Reyranella humidisoli: one gene and its partner. The main gene of each other region encodes a partner of the protein of the gene in region 2 in a complex. Links are inferred from orthologs where the notes say so. Each region holds a gene or a part of one and is shown on either strand. Other genes may lie near its edges.

Region 1 (15,673 bases), on a different replicon or contig from region 2:
GCATGCGTCTGGTCGGCAATGCGCTTGGAGGTGAAGCGCGGGTCCAACGCCGGCGCCGTCATCAGCAGATGCGCTGCCAGGAAATCCGGCAGCGGCGGTGGCTCGTTCTGCTCTTCCGGCATCTCGACCTCGGCCATGGCGAAATAGGTCGAGGCGTCGTCGCGCTTGAAGAAGTCGACGTCCCAGTGATAGCGGCCTTCGCTCCATGAGTAGCGGACCTTGACCAGTGTCTCCTTGCGCTGCGTCCACAAGCGCGCGAAGTCGATGGCGCTGAGGCCGGTCTCGATCTCGACGACCTGCCCCTCAATGGTGCGCTTGTATGTGAAGACGTGCTCGGTCCCACCGTCGCCTTCCAGGGAGCGGATGCGCAGGCCCGGCGCATCGAGATAGGCCTGCCGCAGCAGATGGCGCGCGACGCCCGGCCGCCGGCCCAGCTCCGCCTCCAGGTCCGTCGCCTGTTCGTTCAGGACAAATTTGCGCTCGTTTTCGATCGGCATGCTAGAATCGCCACCATGGCTACACAGACAATCGACGACCTGCCGACTCCCGCGCTCATTCTCGACCGGGCGATCCTGCGCCGCAACCTCAAGCGCATGAGCGAGCGCCTTCAAAAGGCCGGTGTGATGCTGCGCCCCCATCTCAAGACCGCCAAGTCGGTCGAGATCGGCCGCATGGCCGTCGAGGGCCATGACGGGCGCATCACCGTCTCGACCCTGGCCGAGGCGCGGTACTTCGCCGATGGTGGCTTCAAGGACATTCTCTACGGCGTCGGTATCATCCCCGCGAAGCTCGCGGCCGTGACCGAACTGCGCCGGCGTGGCGTGAACCTGCGAGTCGTTACCGACAATCTCGCCGTCGCGAAGGCTATCGCCACGGCGGCGAAAGATAGCAACACCTTCTCCGTATTCATCGAAATCGACAGCGGCGGCGGCCGCGCCGGCCTTCCCTATCCCGCCCTGCCCGGCCTGCTCGACATCGCGCGCGTGCTGCACGAGGCACCGGGCGTCGATCTCGCCGGCGTCATGACCCATGCCGGTCACTCCTATCACCAGAGCACGCCCGACGGGATCGCGGGCGTCGCCGAGCAGGAACGCGTGGCCATCGTGACTGCGGCGGAAAAGCTGCGCGCAGCCGGCATTCCCTGCCCGATCGTCTCGGGCGGCTCGACGCCGACGGCGATGCATTCGCGCGACTTCACCGGCATCACCGAGATGCGGCCGGGCGTCTATGTCTTCAACGATCTCGACCAGGAGTATATCGGGTCGTGCGGCGCGGGCGACATCGCGCTCTCGGTGCTGGCCTCGGTGATCGGCCACTATCCGCACCGCAACCAGATGCTGGTCGATGCCGGCGCGCTTGCCCTTTCGAAAGACATCAGCGCGCAGGAATTCCAGCCCAAGGTCGGCTACGGCACCATTGCCAACCCGCCTGCGGCTGGCATGGCCGTGATCGAATGCTCGCAGGAGCACGGCTTCGTCGCTGCCGACGAACCGCTGCCCTACGGCAACCTCCCCGTAGGCACGCGCGTGCGCATCCTGCCCAACCACGCCTGCATCACCGCTGCGGCCTACGACCGCTACTACGTCGTCGACAGCGACCTCGACGGCGGCAGGTCGGTGGTGGACGTCTACGACCGCATCAACGGGTGGTGAGCTACAGCGAACTCACCGTGTGGCCGCCGTCGACCGTGATCACGCTGCCGGTCATGAACGCGCCCGCTTCCGACGCGAGCAGCAGCAGCGCGCCATCGAGATGCTCGGGCTGGCCGATGCGCCGCTGCGGAATGCGGTCGATCAGGCGCTGGCCGCCCGGGGTCTTCCAGAAGTCGCCGTTCATCTCGGTCTCGATGTAGCCGGGGCAGATCGCGTTGACGCGGATCTGGTAGCGCGCCCACTCCATAGCGAGCGCGCGCGTGAGATGGATCAGACCCGCCTTCGAGGCGTTGTACGGCGCCACCTGGCCGATCGTGCGCAGACCCAGGATCGAGGCGATGTTGACGATCGAGCCCGGCCGCTTGGCCGCCACCCAGCGCTTGCCCGCCGTCTGCGTCATCAGCCAGGCGCCACGCAGGTTGGTGTCGACGACCGAATCCCAGTCCGCTTCCGGCATGTCGAGTGCGGGCTTCACGATCGAGATGCCGGCATTGTTCACCAGTATGTCGACCGGCCCGAGAGCCGCCTCGACCTTGTCGAAGGCCGCCGCGATCGACGCCGCCGACTGCACGTCGAGATCGACCGCCAGCGCCCTGGCGCCGCCCTGTTGCAGTTCCGCCTGAAGAGAGGCCAGCCGGTCGGCGCGCCGCGCCGCGATGGCGACCGAGGCGCCAGCTTCCGCGAGCGTGCGCGCAAAATGCACGCCGAGACCAGACGAGGCGCCGGTCACCAGGGCCACTTTGCCGCTAAGGTCGAATCGCTTGGACATGCCGGACGCTCCACTGTTTCATGCCGGCCTTATAGGCGAGCGACCCGTTCGGAGGAAACATGGACCTCGGTCTCAAAGGCAAGCGCGTGATGGTAACTGGCGGCACGAAGAGCATCGGCCGCGCCATCGTCGACACCTTCCTGGCCGAGGGCGCGGTCGTGGGATTTTGCGCTCGCGATGCGGCGCTGGTCAGGGAGCGCGAGGCCGAATGGCGATCGCAGCAGGGCCGCGCCACCGGTACCGCGCTCGACGTCACCGACAATGCCGCGCTGAAGGCGTGGATCGACGGTTTCGCGGCCGACGGCGGCATCGACCATTTCGTCGCCAACGTGAGCGCACTCGGCACCGACAACACGGTCGAGGGCTGGCGCAAGGCCATCGAGATCGACCTCGTCGCCACGGTGAACGCGGTGCTGAACGTCCGCCCTCACCTGGAGGCGCGCGGGTCCGGCGCCACGCTCACCATCATCGGCACGACCTCGCTGGTCGAGGTCGCCGGCCCCACCCAGCCCTACCGCTCGGTGAAGGCCGCGCTGGTGCCCATGATCAAGTCGATGGCGATCGAGATGGCGCCGAAGGGCGTGCGCGCCAACATGGTTTCGCCGGGCACCATCCTCGAGGACGGCAACACCTGGGGCCGCCAGCGTGACGCCGGCAGCGACCGCTACAAGCGTTCGCTGGCACGCAACCCCACCGGCCGCATGGGCACGCCGCAAGAGGTGGCGAACGCCGTCGTGTTTCTGTCCGGCACGCCCGCCTCGTTCATCACCGGCGTCAACATGGTCGTCGACGGCGCCATCACCGCGCGGGTGCAATACTGACGCCTGCCCGCACGCCATGGCCGCTGGTCGCCCTGCTGGTGGCGGCCGGCATGGTCGCGGCCTTCCAGGTCGGCAAGGCACCCCCCGCCCTCCCGTCGATCCGCGACGATCTCGGCGCCACGCTGGAACAAGCGGGCTGGCTGCTCTCGGTCATCAACCTGATGACGGCGCTGGGCGGCATGGCGATCGCACTGACGGCCGACCGCATCGGCCACCGACGGCTGGCGATCTTCGGCACGCTGCTGGCCGGCGGGGCGAGCCTCGCCGGAGCCTTCGCGCCCAATGTCGACTCGCTGCTGGTCGGTCGCATCCTCGAGGGGCTGGGCTTCATCAGCGTCGTGGTGGCCGTGCCGAGCCTGCTGCTGCGCCTCACGCGCCCTGGCGACCAGCGGCTCGCCATGGCGATCTGGAGCACCTACATGCCGGCCGGATCCGGCATCATGATGGTGATCGCGGCCGTCGTGCTGCCCGGCACCTCGTGGCGCATCGTCTGGCTCGTCGCGGCGGCCGCGGCGGGGCTGATGGCCGCGGCGCTCCTGCTGCTGGCCGTTCCCCGGCGCGAACTTGACCCGCTCCCGGTCACGCCCCGGCCTTTGCTTTCTGAGATGAAGGAAGTGGCAACCAGCGGCGGCCCGCTGGCGATCGCGCTCTGCTTCGGCGCTTATGCCTGCTGCTGGTTCGCCATCATCGGCTTCCTGCCGACCCTGCTGACCGAGCGGCTGGGCTATTCGACCTCGACCGCCGCCATCGTCACCGCCGCCGTCGCCATCCTGAACGTCACCGGCAATCTCGGCGCCGGCTGGCTGCTGCACCGTGGCGTCCCCAGGGTGGCGGTGATCGTCGGCGCCTGCCTCTCGATGAGCCTGTGCGCCGCAGGCATCTTCGTGAGCGGCGTGCCCGACCTGCTGCGGCTCGTCTTGGCCGGGGTCTATTCGGCGGTGATCGGGGTCGTGCCCGGCGCGCTGTTCACTGCCATCCCGGTCCATGCCCCGCGCCCCGAACTGGCCGGTGCCTCGACCGGCCTGCTGATGCAGGGCTCCAACATCGGCGGCCTTCTCGGTCCGCCCATCACCGGCGCACTTGTGGCGGCCGGCGGCTGGCCGAGCGCGGCCTGGCTGACCACCGGGGCGCTCGCCGTGGCCGCCGCCGCCGGCCTCTTCCTGCACTGGCGCGAAAGGCATAAACTCGCGCCATGATCTACGTCGACATCGTCTCCGATACGATCTGTCCCTGGTGCTACATCGGCAAGCGCCGCTTCGAGCGCGCGCTGGAGCAGAGCGGCCGCACGGACGTCGCGATCGCCTGGCGTCCCTTCCAGCTCAACCCCGACATGCCGGCCGAGGGCATGACGCGCGACGACTATGTCCGCGCCAAGTTCGGCGGCGGCGACCGGCCGCGCCAGATCTACCAGGCGATTGCCGAGAGCGGCCGGGAGGCCGGTATCGAATTCCAGTTCTCACGCATCAAGCGCACCCCCAACACCGTGCTCTCGCACCGGCTGGTCCACTGGAGCGCCAAGGTCGAGCGGCAGGACGAGGTCGTGGGCGAGCTGTTCAAGGCCTATTTCGAGGAAGGGCTCGACATCGGCGATCGCGATACGCTGATCGAGGTCGCTGTTCGCGCCGGCATCGAGGAGGACCTCGCCCGCCACCACCTCGCCAGCGACGAGGGCCGCCAGGAGGTCGTTGCCTCCGACGTCTATGCGCGACGTCTCGGCATCAACGGCGTGCCCTGCTTCATCGTGAACCGCAAGTACGCCGTCTCCGGCGCCCAGCCCCCGCCCGCCTTCATCGAGGTCTTCAACCTCGCCGAACGCGACGCCGCCACGAGCGCGGCACAATCAACCGCGTAGCAACCTTCGGCAATTCACCACTGACCTCATCCTGAGGAGCCACGCCTAGCGTGGCGTCTCGAAGGATGGGCAACGCACGCCTTGTTTGTAGCGACCCTTCGAGACGCGGCCTGCGGCCGCTCCTCAGGGTGAGGTCGTGCGCATTCAGCCATTTCATATGTCAGATATCATATGATATGATCATCGACATATCATGCCCATCAGCGCCACCCGCAAGGCCGCCATCCGGGCCGAGATCGTCGAGCACGCCGCGCGGCTGTTCCGGCTGCGCGGTCACGCCGGAACCAACATCGACGACATCATGCTGGCGGCCGGGCTGACGCGCGGCGCCTTCTATGCCCACTTCACGTCGAAGGAGGCGCTGTTCGCCGAGATCGTGCGAATGGGGCACGGGCTGCTGCCCAGGCTGCGCGCCGCCGAAAAACCCGAAGCCGTACTGGACGCCTATCTCGACCGCGAGACACTCGCCGCCAGCGCGCAGGGCTGCGCCCTCGCCTCTCTCGCCGGCGACGTGGCGCGAGCGCCTCTGGCGGCGCGGCTCGCCTATGCCAACGTGCTCCATGGCGTCATCGCCGAGCTTGCCAGGGGAAAGCGGCGTGCGCTCGATGCCGACGCAACGGCCATCGCCATCCTCGCCGTGGGCGCCGTGACCCTGGCGCGCGCCTCGGGCGATACACGCCTCAGCGACTGGCTGCTGCGCTGCGCCCGGCGCACGGCCAGGGCCCTGATGAAACCGAAAGCGAAGCCCAGACCGAAGAAGTCGCCTAAGCGGCGAGCTTCGCCAGCGAAGAAACGATCGACGTCACGCCCGAAAGCCGCTGCCGCTCGTCCTTCCAGACGCGCATCACGATCACGCGGTGGTCGGGCCTGAGCTTCACCAGCGGCGCGTTTTTCTGGATCCAGCCGATCAGCCGGTCGGGTCGCTCGAACTTGTTGTCGTGGAAGCTGAAGACGACGGCCTTCTCGCCGGCGTCGATCTTCTCGACCTGGGCGGCGCGGCAAAGCAGCTTGAGGGCCACGGTGTTCAGGAGGAATTCGGCCTCGACCGGCATGCGGCCGAACCGGTCGACCAGTTCGGCGGCGAAGGAATCGATCTCGCCCTGGTTGGTGAGACCGCCCAGACGCCGGTAGAGGCCCATGCGCACCGACAGATCGGCCACGTACTCCTCGGGGATCAGAACCGGAATGCCGAGATTGATCTGGGGCGACCATTCCGACTTCTCGGCTTCCTGCGAGCGGCCGCGCGCCGCCGCGACGGCCTCCTCCAGGAGCTGCTGGTAGAGCTCGATGCCGACCTCCCGGATGTGTCCCGACTGTTCGTCGCCCAGCAGGTTGCCGGCGCCGCGGATGTCGAGATCGTGGCTGGCGAGCTGGAAACCCGCGCCCAGTGTGTCGAGCGTCTGCATCACCTCGAGGCGCTTGGCCGCCGACTCGTTCAACGCCCGTCCCGGCGGTACGGTGAGATAGGCATAGGCGCGCGTCTTGCCACGGCCGACCCGGCCGCGCAGCTGGTAGAGCTGCGCGAGGCCAAACATGTCTGCGCGATGAATGATCATCGTGTTGGCATTGCGGATGTCGAGGCCGCTTTCCACGATGTTGGTCGAGAGCAGCACGTCGAACTTGCCTTCGACGAAATCCTGCATCGTGTTCTCGATGGTGGTCGGCGCCATCTTGCCGTGCGCCATGCCCAGGCGAATCTCCGGCACCAACTCGCGGATCTCCGCCGCGACCGAGGCCAGGTCCTCGACCCGCGGGCACACATAGAAAGTCTGGCCGCCGCGGAACTGCTCGCGCAGCAGCGCCTCGCGGATCGTGACGGCGTCGAAGGGCGTGATGAAGGTGCGCACCGCCAGTCGATCGACCGGCGGCGTGGCGATCAGGCTCATGTCGCGCACGCCGGTCAGAGCGAGCTGCAGCGTGCGCGGGATCGGCGTCGCGGTCAGTGTCAGCACATGGACGTCGGCGCGCAGCTCCTTCAGCCGCTCCTTGTGGCCGACGCCAAAATGCTGCTCCTCGTCGACGATGAGCAGGCCGAGATCCTTGAACTCGACGCTCTTGGCCAGCAGCGCGTGCGTGCCGCACACGATGTTGACGGTGCCGTCCTTCAGCCCTTCCTTGGTGGCCTTGGCCTCCTTGGCCGGCACCAGGCGCGACAGGCGGCCGATGTTCACCGGCATGCCCTGGAAACGCTCGACGAAGGTACGGTGATGCTGGCGGGCCAGCAGGGTCGTCGGTCCGATCACGGCCACCTGCTTGCCCGACAGGGCCGCCACGAAGGCCGCGCGCAAGGCGACCTCGGTCTTGCCGAAGCCGACATCGCCGCAGACCAGCCGGTCCATCGGCTTGCCCGACGACAGGTCGTCCATCACGTCGGAGATGGCCTGGAGCTGGTCGTCGGTCTCGGCATAGGGGAAGCGCGCGCAGAATTCCTCGTAGAGGCCCTCGGGCGGGCTCAGCGTCTCGCCGCGCCGGATCGCGCGCTCGGCGGCGATCTGGATCAGGCGGTCGGCCATGTCGGCGATGCGCTGCTTCAGCCGTGCCTTGCGCGACTGCCAGGCGACGCCGCCCAGACGGTCGAGGACGGCGCCCTCCTCTCCCGCGCCATAGCGGCTCAGCACGTCGATGTTCTCGACCGGGACGAAGAGCTTGTCGCCGCCTTCATAGGTCAGCCGAAGGCAGTCGTGACGAGCGTTCTGGATTTCGAGCGTGACCAGGCCCTCGTAGCGGCCGACGCCATGCTCGCGATGCACCACCAGGTCGCCGTCGCTCAGCGCCGAGGCTTCCGCGATGAAGCGCTCCGAGGGGCGCCGCTTCTTGGCGGGACGCGACAGGCGGTCGCCGAGGATGTCCTCCTCGCCGATGACCTCCAGCCCGTCGAGCACGAAACCATGCTCCAGCGGCCAGATCGCTATGGCCAGCACACCTGCCGGCAGCGCCTGCACCATGGCGTAATCGGCGGCCATCACCGGTGTGGTGGCGCCGTGCTCCTGCAGGAGATGCTGCAGGCGGGTCGTCGAGCCGTCGGTGTAGCCCGCAACGACGATGCGGCGGCCGGCGACGTTGGCGGCCTTCACATGCTCGGCGACCTTGTCGAACAGGTTCACGCCCTGCGCCGTACGCGCCTGGGCGAAGCCCTCGTGGCGACGGCCGCCGAGGTCTATCGTGTTCACAGCACCTGGCGCAGAATCGAACGTCGAGAACTGCGCGAGCGTGCGGCCCTCCAGCAGCCGATCCCACTCGGATGGCTTGATGTAGAGCCGTTCCGGCGGGACGGGCTTGTAATCCGCGCCCCCCGTCATGCCGCCCTTGGCTCCGGTCTTCTGGCGCGCGTCGTAGTAGTCTGCGATCAGCTCGTAGCGCGCGGTCAGGGCCTCGCCCGCCTCATGGTCCGCCGTGACGAGGGCGCCGGGGCAATAGTCGAGCAGCGTCTCCATATGGTCGTGGAACAGCGGCAGCCAGTGCTCGACACCGACATGGCGTTGACCGGCCGACACCGCCTCGTAGAGCAGGTCCTCGCCCGAGACGTTGCCGAACAGCTCGCGATAGCCGCTACGGAAGCGCTCGATGCTCTCGGGCGTGAGCAGCAACTCGCTGACCGGCAGCAGCACGACCTCGTCGCGATTGCCGGTGGAGCGCTGGCTCATCGGGTCGAACGAGCGGATCGCTTCCAGCGTGTCACCGAAAAGGTCGAGGCGCAGCGGCTCGGTCGTGCCGGGCGGAAAGAGATCGAACAGCCCGCCGCGCACCGCGAATTCGCCCGGCTCCATGACCGTCTCGGCGCGGCCGTAGCCGTTCTCGGAGAGAAACTTCGTCAGCCAGGCCACGTCGACCGTCTGGCCCTTGCGCAGGATGGTGGCGGCCTCGGCGTAGAGGCTCCGGGGTGGCACCCGCTGCAGCGCCGCGCCCACAGAGGCGAGGATGATCCGCGCCGGCGCGCCGGGCGTCCTGGGGGTCGCCAGCCGGCTCAACGTCTCCAGCCGCTCGGCCACGATGTCGGGATGCGGCGACATGCGGTCGTAGGGCAGGCAATCCCAGGCCGGGAACACCAGCACCTCACGTTCGGGGCTGAAGAAGCGCAGCCCGTCCTGCAGCCGTTCCAGCCGCTGCCCGTCGCGCGCCACGTGCAGAATGTCCGCACCGCCGGTCGCGCGCGCCAGCTCGGAGAGGACCATCGCATCGGCGCCCTCGGGCAGGCCCGCGATCGTCCACTTGCCTTGCTTGCGGGGGATCGCTGCCAGGGCGTTCACGAACGGCAGGGACACTAGAACCTCACGCGAAACGCCAGAAGCTTGCGCACCACCGGCGTGTCGTGATCGGCCGGAACCGCGGTCTTGCCCGACACCCAGTCGTAGATGTCGTTGTCGCCCACCTCAAGCAGGCGCTCGTACTGGTCGAGCTCCGCGGCGCCGAATTCATCGATGTGGGCGCGCGCGAATTGGCCAAGGAGGATGTCGTTCTCCTTGTTGCCGCGATAGGTGCTGCGGTACAGCAAACGCTTCCGGCGCGTTACCAGATCCGTGTCGGCGGTCATGTTTTCCCCAGTCCCGGACCAAAAAGGGGCGTAGCATATAGGCGGCGGCGATGGCGAAGTCACGCAGCCCCTGATCAAGCCAACCATGCGCCCGCAAGCCCTTACCCCTCTCTTTGCCCAGGTCACGTCGCTGCCCGGAATCGGACCGCGGCTGGGGACGCTCGTGGAGAAACTTGCAGGCCCGCTGGTCGTCGACCTGCTCTGGCACCTGCCCGCTGGCGTGATCGATCGCCGGAATGCGCCCGATGTCGCCCAGGCGCGTGGCGGCGAGGTGGCAACGCTCACCGTCGTCGTCGAGGAACACATCGTCCCGCACAGTCCGCGTCAGCCCTACAAGGTCTGGTGCAGCGACGAGACCGGCCGCCTCTGCCTGACCTACTTCAATGGCCGCGAAGACTATCTGAAGAAGCTGCTGCCGCCCGGCGAGACCCGCGTGGTGAGCGGCAAGGTCGAGATCTACCAGGGCGAGGTGCAGATGACGCACCCCGACCATGTCGTGCCGCTCGACGAACGCCCGTCGATCCTGCGCGTCGAGCCGCTCTACGGCCTCACCGCTGGACTGACGCAGCGGCCGGTGCAGAAGGCAACTGCCGCCGCCGTCGAGCGCACGCCCGCGCTGCCGGAATGGCAGGACCCCGCCTATCACAGGAAGCAGGGCTGGAGCGACTGGAAGACGGCGGTCGCCCGCGCCCACGCGCCCGGGGAGCCGGGTGACCTGTCGCCCGCCCACCCGGCCCGCGCCCGCCTCGCCTTCGACGAGCTGCTGGCCAGCCAGCTCGCCATCGCGCTGGTGCGCCATCACAACCGCACGCTCGCGGGCCATGCGACCAAAGGCGACGGCCGGCTGCGCCAGGCCGCCCTCGCCTCGCTGGGCTTCGAGCTGACCTCCAGCCAGACCCAGGCCATCGCCGAGATCGCCGACGATCTCGGTAAGGAGGAGCGCATGGTGCGCCTGCTGCAGGGCGATGTCGGTAGCGGCAAGACGCTGGTCGCCTTGCTCGCCATGCTGATCTGTGTGGAGGCCGGCGCGCAGGCGGCGATGATGGCGCCGACCGAGCTGCTGGCACGCCAGCATTTCGCGACCATCGCGCCGCTGGCGGAAGCCGCCGGCGTGAGGATCGCGCTGCTGACCGGCCGCGACGGCCAGCGGGCGAAGAAGCAGACGCTGCAGGGCCTGGCGGACGGCACGATCCAGCTCGTCGTCGGCACGCACGCGCTGGTGCAGGAGGATGTCGAATTCGCCGACCTCGCAATGGCCGTGGTCGACGAACAACACCGGTTTGGCGTGCATCAGCGCATGGCGCTGTCGTCGAAGGGCCATGCCGTCGATCTCCTCGTCATGACCGCGACCCCGATTCCGCGCACGCTCATGCTGGCGGCCTACGGCGATCTCGACGTCTCCAAGCTCACCGAGAAGCCCAAGGGCCGCCAGCCGATCGACACCCGCACAATGCCGCTGGAGCGGCTCGGCGAGGTCGCCCAGGGGATCGGCCGCCAGATCGCGGCCGGCGCGCGCGTCTACTGGGTCTGTCCGCTGATCGAGGAATCCGAGGAGATCGACCTCGCGAACGTACAGGAGCGCTTCCGCATCCTGGGCGACCGCTTCCCCGGCAAGGTCGGGCTCCTGCACGGACGGCTGAAGAGCGCGGAACGCGAGGCCACGATGGCGGCCTTTGCCGACGGCCGCCTGTCGATCCTGGTCGCCACGACCGTGATCGAGGTCGGTGTCGATGTGCCGGCTGCGACGGTGATGGTGATCGAGCATGCCGAGCGCTTCGGCCTCGCCCAGCTCCACCAGCTGCGCGGTCGCGTGGGGCGCGGCAGCGCCAAGTCGACCTGCCTGCTACTCTACGCCATGCCGCTCGGCGAGACCGCCAAGTCGCGCCTCGCGATCATGCGCGAGACGGAGGACGGCTTCCGCATCGCCGAGGAGGATCTCAAGCTGCGCGGCGCCGGCGAGCTTCTGGGCACCCGCCAGAGCGGCTTGCCCGACATGCGCCTGGCCGACCTGGCGATCCACAACGAGCTTCTGGAGGCCGCGCGCGACGATGCGCGACTGGTGATCGCCCGCGATCCGGACCTGCAGACTGAGCGCGGCCAGGCCCTGCGCGCCCTGCTCTACCTGTTCCGCCGCGACGACGCGGTGAGGACGCTAAGGGCGGGTTAGTCGAAAGGATCCCTCGCTGCGCTCGGGATGACAATGTTCGTGTCATCCCGAGCGCAGCGAGGGATCCTTCTCGAGATCAGCCGAGCTGGCTCACATACGTGCGCAGCGCGGCGCGGGCTTCCTCGACGGCCTTGTCGGCCTCCGCACGACGCTTGGCGAGCGCCTCGAGGTCGGTCTCCTGCTTGTCGAGCGTGGCGAGGTAGCGCCGCTGCAGGTCGCTGTTGGCCGGAACCCGCGCCAGGTTCTCGCGCAGGCGCGCCTGCTCCTGCACGATCGCCTGCCGCTCGGCGTCGACCTGCGCCACCTTGCGCTGGGCCTCCGCTACGGTCTGCTGGAGCTGCAGCACGCGGGTCAGCGCCTCGCGCGTCTTGGCGTCGAACTCGCGGGCCTGGGCATAGACGCGGATCTGTTCGGCCGCGCTCTCGACCAGCCGGATTTCCTGCTGCTGCGTCTGCTCCTGCACGACCTCGAAGGTCTGCGTCTGGTCGCCGCCCGGAAGCTGGAACGGGATGCGGTAATTGCCCTCGCTCAGCTCGACGTCCTTCGCCTCGGGCTTGGTCAGCGTCCAGCCCGGCAGGCGACGCTGCACCACGACGAGCTGGCGCGGCTCCTTGGCCGGGCCGCGCACGCGGTAGACGGTGTTCTGGCGGATGACGCGCGAAAGCCGGAGCGCCCCGTTGGCGATGGTGCCCGACGCCACCCGCTCGGCCTGCGCCACGTCGCGTTCGATGACGATCTTCTCGTCCAGCGCATAGGCCAGCAGGCGCGTCTCGCCGACCGGGAAACCCGACAGCCGCGCGTCGCCGACATAGGAGACGGAACCGGCCTTGTCGCGCTCGTAGAGCGTGATGATGCCCGGCGGCAGGCCCGATTCGCCGTCGTTGGTCAGGCGGATCGCGGCCAGCGGATTGCGCGCTGCGGCGTCGGCCTGATAGAGCGCGAGCCGCTGTGCCGGCACCTGCCTGTCGACAATCGGAATTGAGAGCGTGCGGCCGTTCTCGACGCTGACGGCGCGCGGGAACTTGAAGATCACCTGCGTGGCGGCGTCACTGGCCTCGATCTGCTCCGCGGCTGCAGCCATGCCTGCAGGCGGCGGAGGCGGAGGCGCCATCGCAGGCGACGAGACGGACCTTTCCTGTTGCGCCCGGTACGGCGCGGGTGCCGGCATGGGCAGCGGCGCATTGGCACGCTTCTGGTCGGCGACGACACCACCGCGATCAACGCCCGGCATCAGGCGGCCGGCGATCTCGACAGGGATCTCGGGGCGCGTCACGTAATAGGCGTTGTAGAGCGCCTGATGGAATGCGACCGGCCGGCCCGACACGAGCGTCAGCTCGACATCCTTCCAGTCCTGGCCGCTCATGTTCTCGACGATGGCCCAGCCCTGCAGCGCCGAGCGCGCCGCCGCGGGATCCGCGCCGAGCGTCAGCCGGTACGAGGCCTTCCAGACCGGCGCCTCGACGATGTAGGCGACGCGAACCGTGCGCTTGCCCTGCCCGCGCATCGACAGGTCGATGGTGCGGGCGTCCTTGGCGCGGTTGCCCTGGATCGCGACCAGCGCCTGGCCGACCTTGTCGCGTAACGCAGGATCGGCGAATTGCAGGTTCTCGGCTTCCTCGAGGATGAACTGCTGCAGGCCGCGGTCGGTGTAGAGCGTGACCCGCGTGCGCTTCATCGTGCCCTTGTTCTCGGGCAGCAGGAGCGTGTCCTCCTCGACCGAGACGATGCGGCCGGTGAGCGCGCGGCTGCCGCCGACGGTGACCTGCGCGCCCTTCAGGGTCTGCAACAGCTCGGCCGGCGAACCCAGCGACCCCTGGTCGAACGGCAGGTCCTTGAAGGCCTGCGCCAGCGGCTCGCGTCCGGGCAGGCTCAACCCGCCGACGCCACCCTTGTCGTCATAGACCACGAGGCTTTTCAGAACGTCGTCGACCTGCCCCAGCGACACGGTGAGCTTCAGCGTAGCGTCGCCCTCGACGGTCGCCTCATATTCGAAGTAGCCCAGCCCGCCGGACGACAGCATGACGCGCTTCAGCGCGAGGTCCTGGGCAAAGGCGAAGGTCGGGAACGCAAGGAGGCCCAGCAGGGCCACGACGTTCATCAAAAGGCGCATGGTCTCTCCCAGGATGCGTGCGCACCTTGCCTATCGACTGTGACACAAGCACGGCGGTGGAGCGACCAAAGTAGGTGTACGTACCTTTAGGTCCGACGCACTGCGCGGACAAAAATAATCGTGTCATCCCGAACGCAGCGAGGAATTCTTGATTGGCTGTTGCTAAGGATCCCTCGCTGCGCTCGGGATGACAATATTCCCTGCATCTGAGGCGTTGCGTTATCCGACGCGCTGCGCCGAGCTACGAAAGCGCGTCCTTCAGCGCCTCGAGCGGCAGCAGCACGCATTCCTGCCGTGACTTGTGGGCGGCGACCGGTGCGAAGGCGTCGAAAGGCTCATGCGTCTCACCGGCCTCGCGGCCCAGCGCGCGTTCGGCGTCGTGGCGCAGTTCGGCAATGCCGGCGGCATCACGGCCGACGGCGACCGCGGACAGCGCCGAGGCCGAAGCCTGGCACAGGAGGCAACCGCGCACCTGGTGGCCGATCTCGGCGATGCGCCCCTCTCCATCGAGACGCACGTCGATGATCACGCGATCGCCGCACAGGGGATTGTCGCGCCGCGCCGTCTTCGTCGGCTCGGCGAGTTTGCCGGCCCCGGTCTTCGCCTTTGCGAGAGCGACGATGCGCTCCTGGTAGAGCTGGTCGCTCATCGCAGCGTCTTCGCCGCATGCGCGACACCCGTCAGCAGCGCGTCGATGTCGCTGTTGTCGTTGTACGGCGCCATCGAGACGCGGGTCGTGCCGTCGAGGTCGAACCGGTCCATCAGCGGCTGAGCGCAATGATGCCCGGCGCGCACCGCGACGCCGAACGAATCAAGCGTCTGCGCCACGTCGTGGGGATGCACGCCGTCAAGCATGAACGACACGACCGGATATCGGTTCTGCAGGCTCGCCGGGCCGAAGATCTGCGTACCGTCGATCTTCTGCAGCCCGTCCATGAGCCGCTGCACCAGCGCCATCTCGTGGTCGTGCGCGCCCGTCCAGTCGAGCGCCTGCATCCAGGCGCAGGCCGCACCCAGACCGATGGCCGGGCCGATCGCCGGGGTCCCCGCCTCGAAGCGGCGCGGCGACGGCGCCCACGTCGTCTCGGCTAGGGTCACGCGGCCGATCATCGAGCCGCCGCCCATGAAGGGCGGCATCGCGTCGAGAAGCTCCAGCCGTCCCCACAGCACGCCAATCCCGTTCGGCCCATAGGCCTTGTGCCCAGCGAAGGCGTAGAAATCTACGCCCAGCGACGGAAGGTCGACGGGCCCGTGCGGCGCGCGCTGGGCGCCGTCGAGCATCACCCGGGCGCCGACCGACTTCACCGCCTCGACGACGGCGCGCACGTCGAGCAGGGCACCGGTCACGTTGGAAACATGCGCCAGCGACACCAGCCTGGTGCGCGGCGTCAGCAGGCGCGGCAGGGCCTCGAGGTCGATGCGGCCGTCGGTCGTGACCGGCAGCATGTCGAGTTCGATGCCCGAACGCGATCGCAGCATCTGCCACGGCACGATGTTGGAATGGTGCTCGATCTCCGACAGCAGGATGCGGTCGCCGGGCTTCAGGAGCGAGCCGAAGGAATAGGCCACGAGATTGATCGCCGCCGTGCAGCCGCCGGTAAAGATGATCTCCATGGTCGGGACACCGAGGAATGTCGCGACCTGGGCGCGGGCATTCTCGTAGGACTCGGTGGCGCGTTCGGCGAGGCGATGCACGCCGCGCAGTACGTTTGCGCGGCCGGTCGTCTCGTAGTGGCGCACGGCGTCGATCACCGCGAGCGGCGTCTGCGCC
Region 2 (9,480 bases):
CACCAAGTTCGTCCAGCTCCATATCGAAGTCGCGCGGGACCTGTCGCTGGTCGACGGGCATGAGATTGGCCAGGAGGTCGAGATGGAGATCGCCAGGGCCTTCCCGGCCGCGGAAATCATCGTTCACGTCGATCCAGCCCCTGCCGTGTGACAGAGATCAGATGACCGCTCGCCCGTCATTCATCGTCGAGGACCAGTCCGAGACCGTCGCCTTCCTCGAAGCCGAGCTGAAGCCGGAGCGGAGGATCGACACGCATGGCGCCGTCGTCTTCCTCTGCCGCGAGCGTGCCTACAAGCTGAAGCGCGCCGTGAAGTTTCCCTACATGGATTTCTCGACAGAGAGCCGGCGCGCGGCGATGTGCGCGGCCGAAATCGACGTCAACCGGCGGTCGGCACCGGAAATCTATCTCGGCATCGCCCCGGTCCTGCGCCGCGCGGGCCGGCTGGTCCTCGGCGAGGTCGGCGGACCGGCGGACAATGCCGTCGACTGGCTGGTCGTGATGCGCCGCTTCGACGAGGAGGGGCTGCTCGATCGCATGGCGGCGCGCGGGGCGCTGACGCTGGACCTGATGGCGGCGCTGGGCGCGCGCGTGGCTCAGTTCCATGACGGGCTTCCGGCCATCGCCTCGGGCTTCTGCGCGCCCGATGACTATCGCCACTCGGTTGCGGCCGACGTGCGCCAGATGCGCGAGGCGGGTGAACGGCTGGACCCGGCGACCAGCGAGGCGCTGGCCGACGCGATGCCGCGCTCGCTCGAGCCCTTCGTCGATCTCGTGGCGCGCCGCGTCGCGGCCGGCGCAATCCGCCGCTGTCACGGTGACCTGCACCTGCGGAACATCGTGACGCTGAACGGCCAGCCGGTGCCGTTCGACGCCATCGAATTCTCCGACAAGATCGCCAACATCGACGTGCTCTACGATCTCGCGTTCACGCTGATGGACCTGGCGCGACAGGGGCTGGGCGCATTGGCCAATCGCCTGCTGAACGAATGGCTGTGGCGGGTCCGCGAGACCGAAGGAGCCTCGCACGAGGAGGCGCTGGTGCTGCTGCCCATGTTCCTCGCGCGCCGCGCCGCGATCCGCGCCTATGTCGATTCCGCCGTCACCGCCGTGAGCGGCGCCGACAATGCCCCGGCGCGCGCCTATCAGGAAGCGGCCCTCGAGTTCCTGAAGCCCGTGCCGCCGCGTCTGGTCGCGATCGGCGGCCTGTCGGGCAGCGGCAAGACCACGCTCGCCTTGAAGATGGCGCCGGAGATCGGCCGCACCCCCGGGGCGGTCGTCGTGCGCACCGACGTCGAGCGCAAGCGGCAGGCGGGAATCGCGCTGGAGGAGCGCATGCCGGCCGGCAGTTATTCGCCGGAGGCGTCGGCCCGGATCTACGCCGCTTTCATGGCGCGCGCCGAGCGCGTGCTGAGGGCAGGGCACAGCGTCGTGCTCGACGCGGTCTTCGCGCGCCCCGCTGAACGGGTGGCGGCCGAGGCGCTGGCGCACAAGGTCGGTGTGCCGTTCCAGGGAATCTGGCTCGATGTCCCGAAGGACGTCGCGCAGCGGCGCGTGACGGACCGCAAGGGCGATGCTTCCGACGCCACGTCCGACGTGGTCGAACGTCAGTTCGACTACGATCTCGGTCGCATCGACTGGGAGCGACGCTAACCTCTCAGGCGCGCTTCTTGGTCGAAGCGCTGCGTGGAAGCAGGCGGGCGAGATATTGGCCGGTGTAGCTGTCGGGGACCTTCACGATCGCTTCGGGCGGGCCTTCGGCAACCAGTCGGCCGCCACCCGATCCGCCGTCGGGCCCCATGTCGAGGACCCAGTCGGCCGTCTTGATGACTTCGAGATTGTGCTCGATCACCAGCACCGTGTTGCCGGTCTCGACCAGGCGATGCAGCACTTCGAGCAGCTTGCGCACGTCCTCGAAATGAAGACCGGTGGTCGGCTCGTCGAGAATGTAGAGCGTGCGGCCGGTGGCGCGGCGCGACAGTTCCTTGGCGAGCTTGACCCGCTGCGCTTCGCCGCCCGAGAGCGTCGTCGCCTGCTGGCCGATATGGATGTAGCCGAGACCGACCTGCTGAAGCGTCAGCAGCTTGTCGCGGATGATCGGCACCGCCTTGAAGAACTCGCAGCCCTCGTCGACCGTCATGTCGAGAACGTCGGCGATCGACTTGCCGCGGAACACGATCTCCAGCGTCTCGCGATTGTAGCGCTTGCCCTTGCAGACGTCGCACTCGACGTAGACATCGGGCAGGAAATGCATCTCGATCTTGATGACGCCGTCGCCCTGGCAGGCCTCGCAGCGGCCGCCCTTCACGTTGAAGGAGAAGCGGCCGGGCTTGTAGCCGCGCTCGGTCGATTCGGGCAGTTGCGAGAACCAGTCGCGGATCGGCGAGAAGGCGCCCGTATAAGTCGCGGGATTGGAGCGCGGCGTGCGGCCGATCGGTGACTGGTCGATGTCGACGATCTTGTCGAGATGGTTCACGCCTTCGAGGGAGGCATGCGCGCCGGCATGCTCGCGCGCATTATTGAGCTTCTTCGCGAGCGCCTTGTAGAGCGTCTCGACGATCAGCGTGGACTTGCCGCTGCCCGACACGCCGGTGACGCAGGTGAAGGTGCCGAGCGGGATGCTGGCGGTGACGTCCTGGAGATTGTTCTCCTTGGCGCCCTTCAGGGTGAGCCAGCGGCCGTTCCGGGGTGGCGGCTCGCGGCGCACCTTGGGGATCGGAACCTGGCGGAAGCCGGAAAGATACTGGCCGGTGAGGCTCGCGCTGTTGCGCATGACCTCCTCGGGCGTGCCCTGCGCGATCACGTTGCCACCGTGCGCGCCGGCGCCGGGGCCCATGTCGACGAGATAGTCGGCGGCACGGATCGCGTCCTCGTCATGCTCGACCACCAGCACCGTGTTGCCGAGGTCGCGCAGGCGCGTGAGCGTCTTCAGCAGCCGGTCGTTGTCGCGCTGGTGCAGGCCGATCGACGGCTCGTCGAGCACGTAGAGCACGCCCGTCAGGCCCGAGCCGATCTGGGAGGCAAGGCGGATGCGCTGGCTTTCGCCGCCGGACAGCGTGCCGGAGGTGCGGTTCAATGTCAGGTAGGAGAGGCCGACATTGTCGAGGAAGCCCAGCCGCTCGTTGATCTCCTTGAGGATGCGGGCGGCAATCTCGCGCTGTTTCGACGTGAGCTTGGGGTCGAGCGCCAGGAACCACTGCACCGCCTCGCCGATCGAGAACTCGGTCGTCTGGCTGATGTTGAGGCCGGCGATCTTAACGGCCAGCGCTTCGGGCTTGAGGCGGGCGCCGTTGCAGGTCTCGCACTTGCTCTCATGCTGGAAGCGCTCAAGCTCCTCGCGCACCCAGGAGGAATCGGTCTCCTTCCAGCGGCGGTCGAGATTGGGGATCACGCCCTCGAACGGCTTGGTCGTCTGGTACTGGCGGATGCCGTCGTCGTAGCGCATGGCGACGGACTCGCTGCCGCTGCCGTAGAGGATCGTGTCGCGCACCTTCTTCGGCAGGTCGCGCCACGGCATCGAGGTCTTCACCTTGAAGTGCTTGGCGATGCTGTCGAGCGTCTGCATGTAATACTGGCCCGACGAATCGGCCCACGGCGCGACCGCGCCCTCCGAGAGCGAGAGCCGGTCGTCCGGAATCACCATCTCGGGATCGAAGAACATCTTTACGCCCAGCCCGTCGCAGGAAGGGCAGGCGCCCTGCGGCGCGTTGAACGAGAACAGGCGCGGTTCGATTTCCTCGATGGTGAAGCCCGAGACCGGACAGGCGAAGCGGGCCGAGAAGACCGTGCGTTCGCCGTTATCGGCGTTCTCGGCGATGGCCAGACCTTCGGCGAGCGTGAGTGCGGTCTCGATCGAATCGGCAAGACGGTTGCCGAGATCCGGCTTCACGACGATGCGGTCCACCACCACGTCGATGTCGTGCTTGTATTTCTTGTCGAGAGCCGGTGCGTCGGCGATCTCGTAGAGCTTGCCGTCGACCTTGACCCTCTGGAAGCCCTTGCGCTGCAGCTCCTGCAGCTCCTTGCGATACTCGCCCTTTCGGCCGCGCACGATCGGCGCCATGAGATAGAGGCGCGTGCCGTCCGGCATCGTCTTGATGCGGTCGACCATCTGGGAAACGGTCTGGCTTTCGATCGGCAGCCCGGTGGCGGGCGAGTAGGGCACGCCGACGCGCGCGAACAGCAGGCGCAGATAATCGTAGATCTCGGTGACGGTGCCGACCGTCGAGCGCGGGTTGCGCGAGGTCGTCTTCTGCTCGATCGAGATCGCGGGCGACAGGCCCTCGATCGAATCGACGTCGGGCTTCTGCATCAGCTCGAGGAACTGGCGCGCATAGGCCGAGAGACTCTCGACGTAGCGGCGCTGGCCCTCGGCGTAGATCGTGTCGAAGGCGAGCGAGGATTTTCCCGAGCCCGAGAGACCGGTGATCACGACCAGCCGGTCGCGCGGCAGGTCGACGTCGACATTCTTGAGATTGTGCTCGCGCGCTCCCCGGACGGAGATGAAGCGATGCGGTTCGGCAGTTTGTAAGCGTGACTTGGCCATCTGGACCGGGACAATAAGGGATGCGGGGGATCACCGCATATGGCGATTAACCCCCAGCCCCGCCAGTCCCGGTGTCACGCTGGCGATGCTTGCGCTGCCAGCACCCGTGCCGTCGGCCGGTCGTTCATCAGGAGCTGCGCGGTGCCCGCAATCAGGCCGATCAGGACGCCGATCTTCCAGGCGAGGTCATAGGAGCCCATCAGGTCGTAGAGATAGCCGCCGCCCCAGGCGCCGAGGAAGGAACCGGCCTGGTGGCTGAGGAAGGCGATGCCGGTCAGGGTCGACAGGAAGCGCAGGCCGAAGATCTGCACCACCAGCCCGTTGACCAGGGGAATTACCCCCAGCCACAGCGTGCCCATGGCGGCCCCGAACAGCACGACCGAGAGTGGCGTGGGTGGGAACAGGAAGAACAGCGCCACGGTCAGCGAGCGCAGCAGGTAGATCGCACCCAGCAGCAGGCGCTTGGGGTATTTGTCACCCAGCCAACCGAACAACCACGAACTCAGGATGTTGAATCCGCCGATCAGCATCAGCGCCACGGCGCTGTAGGAGGCGTCCATGCCGCATTGGGCGAGATAGGTCGGGAGGTGGGTGGTGATGAAAACGAGCTGCAGGCCGCAGACGAAGAAGGCCAGCGACAGCACGACGTAGCCGCTGTGGCGCCGCGCTTCGTCGAGGGCGCCCCCCAGGGTGAGATTGCGGTCCGTCGACAGGCTGTTGGGCAGCTTGTCGGCCCGACTGCCGATCCAGGCGGCCGGCAGCATCGCCAGGGCCAGGATCACGAAGGCCCAGACGGCGGCCCGCCAGCCGTCGGTATTCAGGAGATAGGCGGCAATCGGTGCGGTCACCATGGTGCCGACCGAGCCGGCCGCCGAGACCAGGCCGAAGGCCAGTGTGCGGCGGCCGGGCTCGACGACGCGCGCGGCGATGTTTGCCGTGATGCCGGACGTCGTGCAGGCCAGCGACACGCCGATCAGCACGCCGGCGCCCAGGATGATGGGGAAGAGGCTCTGCGCCGTCGCCGTCAGCCAGATGCCGAGGATGAAGAGCACGCTGCCGATTAGGGCGACCCAGCGCGTCCCGTATTTGTCGGCGAAGACGCCGGCAATCGGCTGGCTGACGCCCCAGGCCACCTGCTGGACGGATATCGCGAGGGCGAAGTCGGAGATCGCGATGCCGAGTTCCCGGGAGGCCGGCGCCTGGAACAGGCCGAGATTCTGCCGGATGCCCATTGCCAGGGTCATCATCAGGGCCGCGCCGCCCAGCATGGCGTAGGCCTGGCCGGTCGAGACCTGGGGGACGTGAAAGGGTTTGCTCATGGCGGGGGAAGATACGGGAGAGTTTGCTGTCCCAACCAATGAATTGTCGGAGGGCCGTCATGAGCAGACTTCACTTCACAACCGTTATTCGGTGGCTGCCCACAGGCTGCCGGAGCTAGTTTGCCCGCCGTGAGGTAGGTGCCGCGTCCCGCGGCGCCGGGAAAGCGAAGGAGGCCCCCATGGCGGGCAGCGTCAACAAAGTCATTCTCGTCGGAAATCTCGGCCGCGACCCCGAAGTGAAATCCATGCAGGATGGGCGTTCGCTGGTGAACATGTCGGTGGCGACCTCCGAGACCTGGCGCGACCGCAACAGCGGCGAGCGCAAGGAGCGCACCGAGTGGCACCGCGTCGTGATCTTCAACGACAAGCTGGCCGAGGTCGCCCAGAAGTTCCTGAAGAAGGGCGCCAAGATCTATCTCGAGGGCCAGCTCACCACCCGCAAGTGGACCGACCAGAGCGGCCAGGAACGCTATACGACCGAGGTCGTCATCCCGCGCTTTGGCGGTTCGCTCACCATGCTCGACGGTCGCAGCGGTGGCGGTGAAGGCGGCGGCGGTGGCGGCGGCATGGACGATGACTACGGCGGCGGCATGGGCGGCGGCGGTGGCGGTGCGTCCAGCGGTGGGGGTGGCGGCGGTGGCCGTGCGGCTCCCCGCGGCAAGGCCGAACTCGACGACGACATTCCGTTCTAGGTGGTGCCGACGCTCGTCCCGTGAGGGACGGTCGTTTTCGGCCGCCGGCTCTCTCGCGGGCCGATGAAGCGGACCGTCATGCAGGAAAGCCCAGCGCGCGCAGCTCGGCGATGGTTTGCTCGGGCGAGCGGTGATGGATGCCGCTCATGCCGGTGGCGCGCGCGCCGTCGACATTTGCCAGGACGTCGTCGATGAAGACGGCATCCTGCGGCTTGAAGCCGCCGAGGCGGCACGTCAGGTCGAAGATCGCCGCGTCGGGCTTCCAGCAGCCGACATGGCCGGACACCACATAGTCGCGGAAATGCCTCACGAACGGATGCGTCGTGCGCGCCGGGCCGCGCAGCCAGGCGTCGAGGAAGCCCGGGGCGTTGGAGAGCAGGTAAAGCGGGACCTTGGCGCTGCCCAGCCGCTCGACGAGGGCCGTCGTCGGCTCGAACGTGTGTGCGAGCATCTCGTCGAAACGGTCGTAGTAGGCTGAGATCAGCGCCTCTTTGCCCGGATGGAGCGCCTGCAGTTCGCGCGTCGCGGTGGCCGGATCGCCGTCATAGTCCTGCCGCGTGTGCCACTCCCGCGTGGTCACCCTGGCCAGAAAATCCTCCATCTCCGCTTCGTGCGGGATCAGCTTCCGGTAGAGGTGGCGCGGATTGTAGTCGATCAGGACGCCACCCATGTCGAAGACGACTACGGAGGGGCGGGCAAGGGCACTTTCTGGGGGCAAATCACAGCCTTTCCCTGAGGTAAATTCGACAGGAATTTAGTCAATAAAATCAAAGTGTTAAAGGGGGCTTTCTCGGGCGATTTTTGTTGGTCTTCCGGGGCTTGTTTGCTAGTTTGCGAAATACCCCCGACGGAGCCTCCGGACGGGCTGCAAGAACGAGAAAAATTCCCAGGTTTCCGTGAGCGACGATACGACCCTGCCGCCGGTGCCGCCGCCCTCGGACGCGCCTCCGCCCCCGTCTTCTCCGCACGATATCGCCCCGATCACCATCGAAGAGGAGATGCGCCGCTCCTACCTCGATTACGCCATGAGCGTGATCGTCTCGCGCGCGCTGCCCGACGCGCGCGACGGGCTGAAGCCCGTGCAGCGGCGCATCCTCTACGCGATGAAGGAAGGCGGCTACGACTCGACGCGGCCCTTCCGCAAGTCGGCCCGCATCGTCGGCGACGTGATGGGCAAGTATCACCCGCACGGCGACAGCGCGATCTACGACGCCATGGTGCGCATGGCGCAGGACTTCTCGATGCGCCTGCCGCTGATCTCGGGGCAGGGCAATTTCGGCTCGATGGATGGCGATCCGCCGGCGGCGATGCGTTACACCGAGGCGCGTCTCGCCACGGTCTCGGAGACGCTGCTCGAGGACATCAACAAGGACACTGTCGAGTTCCAGCCGAACTACGACGAGCGCGAGAGCGAGCCGACGGTGTTGCCGGCGGCCTATCCGAACCTGCTGGCCAACGGCGCCGGCGGCATCGCGGTGGGCATGGCGACCAACATCCCGCCGCACAATCTCGGCGAGCTGATCGAAGCCTGCCTCGCGCTGATCGCCAATCCCGAGCTGACCGTGCCGCAGCTCATGGAATACGTGCCGGGTCCTGATTTCCCGACCGGCGGCATCATCCTCGGCCGCAACGGCATCCGGGCCGCTTTCGAGCTCGGTCGCGGCTCGATGATGATGCGGGCCAAGACCAACATCGAGCAGAAATCCGGCGGCCGCGAGTCGATCGTCGTCACCGAGATTCCATACCAGGAGAACAAGGCCCGGCTGCACGAGCGCATCGCCGAGGTGGTGCGCGACAAGAAGGTCGAGGGCATCTCCGAGATCCGCGACGAAAGCGACAGGGACGGCGTGCGGCTGGTCATCGACCTGAAGCGCGACGCCATGTCCGACGTGGTGCTCAACCAGCTCTACCGCTTCACGCCGTTGCAGACGAGTTTCAGCGTCAACGCCCTGGCGCTCGACGGCGGCCGCCCGAAGCTGATGAGCCTCAAGGAGCTGCTCGAGGCCTTCATCCGCTTCCGCGCCGAAGTGCTCACACGGCGCACCCGCTTCGAGCTCAACCATGCGCGCGACCGTGCCCATGTGCTGGTCGGTCTCGCGATCGCCGTCGCCAATATCGACGAAGTGATCGAGATGATCCGCCGCTCGCCCGATCCGAACGTGGCGCGCGAGCGGTTGATGGCCAAGGACTGGCCGGCCACCGACGTGAAGCCGCTGATCGACCTGATCGCCGAGCCCGGCCGCGAAGTGTCGGCCGAGGGAACCTACCGGCTCTCCGAGGTGCAGGCCCGTGCGATCCTCGAGCTGCGACTGCAGCGCCTGACCGGGTTGGAGCGCGACAAGATCGCCGAAGAGCTGACCGAGGTCGCGAAGCTGATCGAGGGCTACCTCGAACTTCTCGGCGATCGCGACAAGCTGTTCGCGCTGATGGCCAGCGAACTGGTCGAGATCAAGGAGAAGTACGCCACGCCGCGTCGCACCCAGATCCTCGACAACGAATTCGAGCAGGACATCGAGGACCTGATCCAGCGCGAGGACATGGTCGTCACCGTGACCCATGGCGGCTACGTGAAGCGCGTTCCGGTCTCGGCCTATCGCGCCCAGCGCCGCGGCGGCAAGGGCCGCTCGGGCATGGCCACGCGTGAGGACGATTTCGTCTCGAGCCTGTTCGTGGCCAACACGCACACGCCGGTGCTGTTCTTCTCCAGCCGCGGCATCGTCTACAAGCTCAAGGTCTGGCGGCTGCCGCTCGGCGCCCCGCAGGCGCGCGGCAAGGCCTTCGTGAATCTGCTGCCGCTCAGCGAGGGCGAGACGATCAGCACGGTCATGCCGATGCCGGAGGACGAGGCGAGCTGGGCGACGCTCAACGTCATGTTCGCCACTGCGCGCGGCGGCGTGCGGCGCAACGAGCTCGGCGATTTCGTG

Evidence for each region.
Region 1: the proteins of uvrA (region 2) and mfd are in contact, whole or in part, in a crystal structure (PDB 4DFC), measured with the Escherichia coli proteins. The link is inferred for Reyranella humidisoli from one-to-one orthologs.

What each region holds. Positions count from the first base shown.
Region 1 is NZ_JAHOPB010000003.1:275,091-290,763, reverse strand. Bases 5,659-9,747 are described here. They hold mfd (transcription-repair coupling factor), read right to left. Parts: upstream 9,357-9,747; coding sequence 5,859-9,356; downstream 5,659-5,858. Other genes in these bases: recG (ATP-dependent DNA helicase RecG), read left to right, coding at 9,711-9,747; KQ910_RS24880 (FAD assembly factor SdhE), read right to left, coding at 9,356-9,625; KQ910_RS24890 (TetR/AcrR family transcriptional regulator), read left to right, coding at 5,659-5,965. In the rest of the region: KQ910_RS24920 (CYTH domain-containing protein), read right to left, coding at 1-497; KQ910_RS24915 (alanine racemase), read left to right, coding at 513-1,652; KQ910_RS24910 (SDR family NAD(P)-dependent oxidoreductase), read right to left, coding at 1,654-2,421; KQ910_RS24905 (SDR family NAD(P)-dependent oxidoreductase), read left to right, coding at 2,481-3,242; KQ910_RS24900 (MFS transporter), read left to right, coding at 3,293-4,438; KQ910_RS24895 (DsbA family oxidoreductase), read left to right, coding at 4,435-5,094; more of KQ910_RS24890, read left to right, coding at 5,288-5,658; more of recG, read left to right, coding at 9,748-11,792; KQ910_RS24870 (DUF4139 domain-containing protein), read right to left, coding at 11,869-13,902; KQ910_RS24865 (iron-sulfur cluster assembly scaffold protein), read right to left, coding at 14,144-14,551; KQ910_RS24860 (aminotransferase class V-fold PLP-dependent enzyme), read right to left, coding at 14,548-15,673. UniProt on the Escherichia coli protein: Couples transcription and DNA repair by recognizing RNA polymerase (RNAP) stalled at DNA lesions. Mediates ATP-dependent release of RNAP and its truncated transcript from the DNA, and recruitment of nucleotide excision repair machinery to the damaged site.
Region 2 is NZ_JAHOPB010000001.1:3,190,221-3,199,700, forward strand. What follows is about bases 1,457-4,892. They hold uvrA (excinuclease ABC subunit UvrA), read right to left. Parts: upstream 4,546-4,892; coding sequence 1,657-4,545; downstream 1,457-1,656. Other genes in these bases: KQ910_RS15550 (bifunctional aminoglycoside phosphotransferase/ATP-binding protein), read left to right, coding at 1,457-1,652; KQ910_RS15560 (MFS transporter), read right to left, coding at 4,620-4,892. In the rest of the region: KQ910_RS15545 (cation diffusion facilitator family transporter), read left to right, coding at 1-151; more of KQ910_RS15550, read left to right, coding at 162-1,456; more of KQ910_RS15560, read right to left, coding at 4,893-5,864; ssb (single-stranded DNA-binding protein), read left to right, coding at 6,044-6,556; KQ910_RS15570 (HAD family hydrolase), read right to left, coding at 6,633-7,274; gyrA (DNA gyrase subunit A), read left to right, coding at 7,453-9,480. UniProt on the Escherichia coli protein: The UvrABC repair system catalyzes the recognition and processing of DNA lesions. UvrA is an ATPase and a DNA-binding protein. A damage recognition complex composed of 2 UvrA and 2 UvrB subunits scans DNA for abnormalities.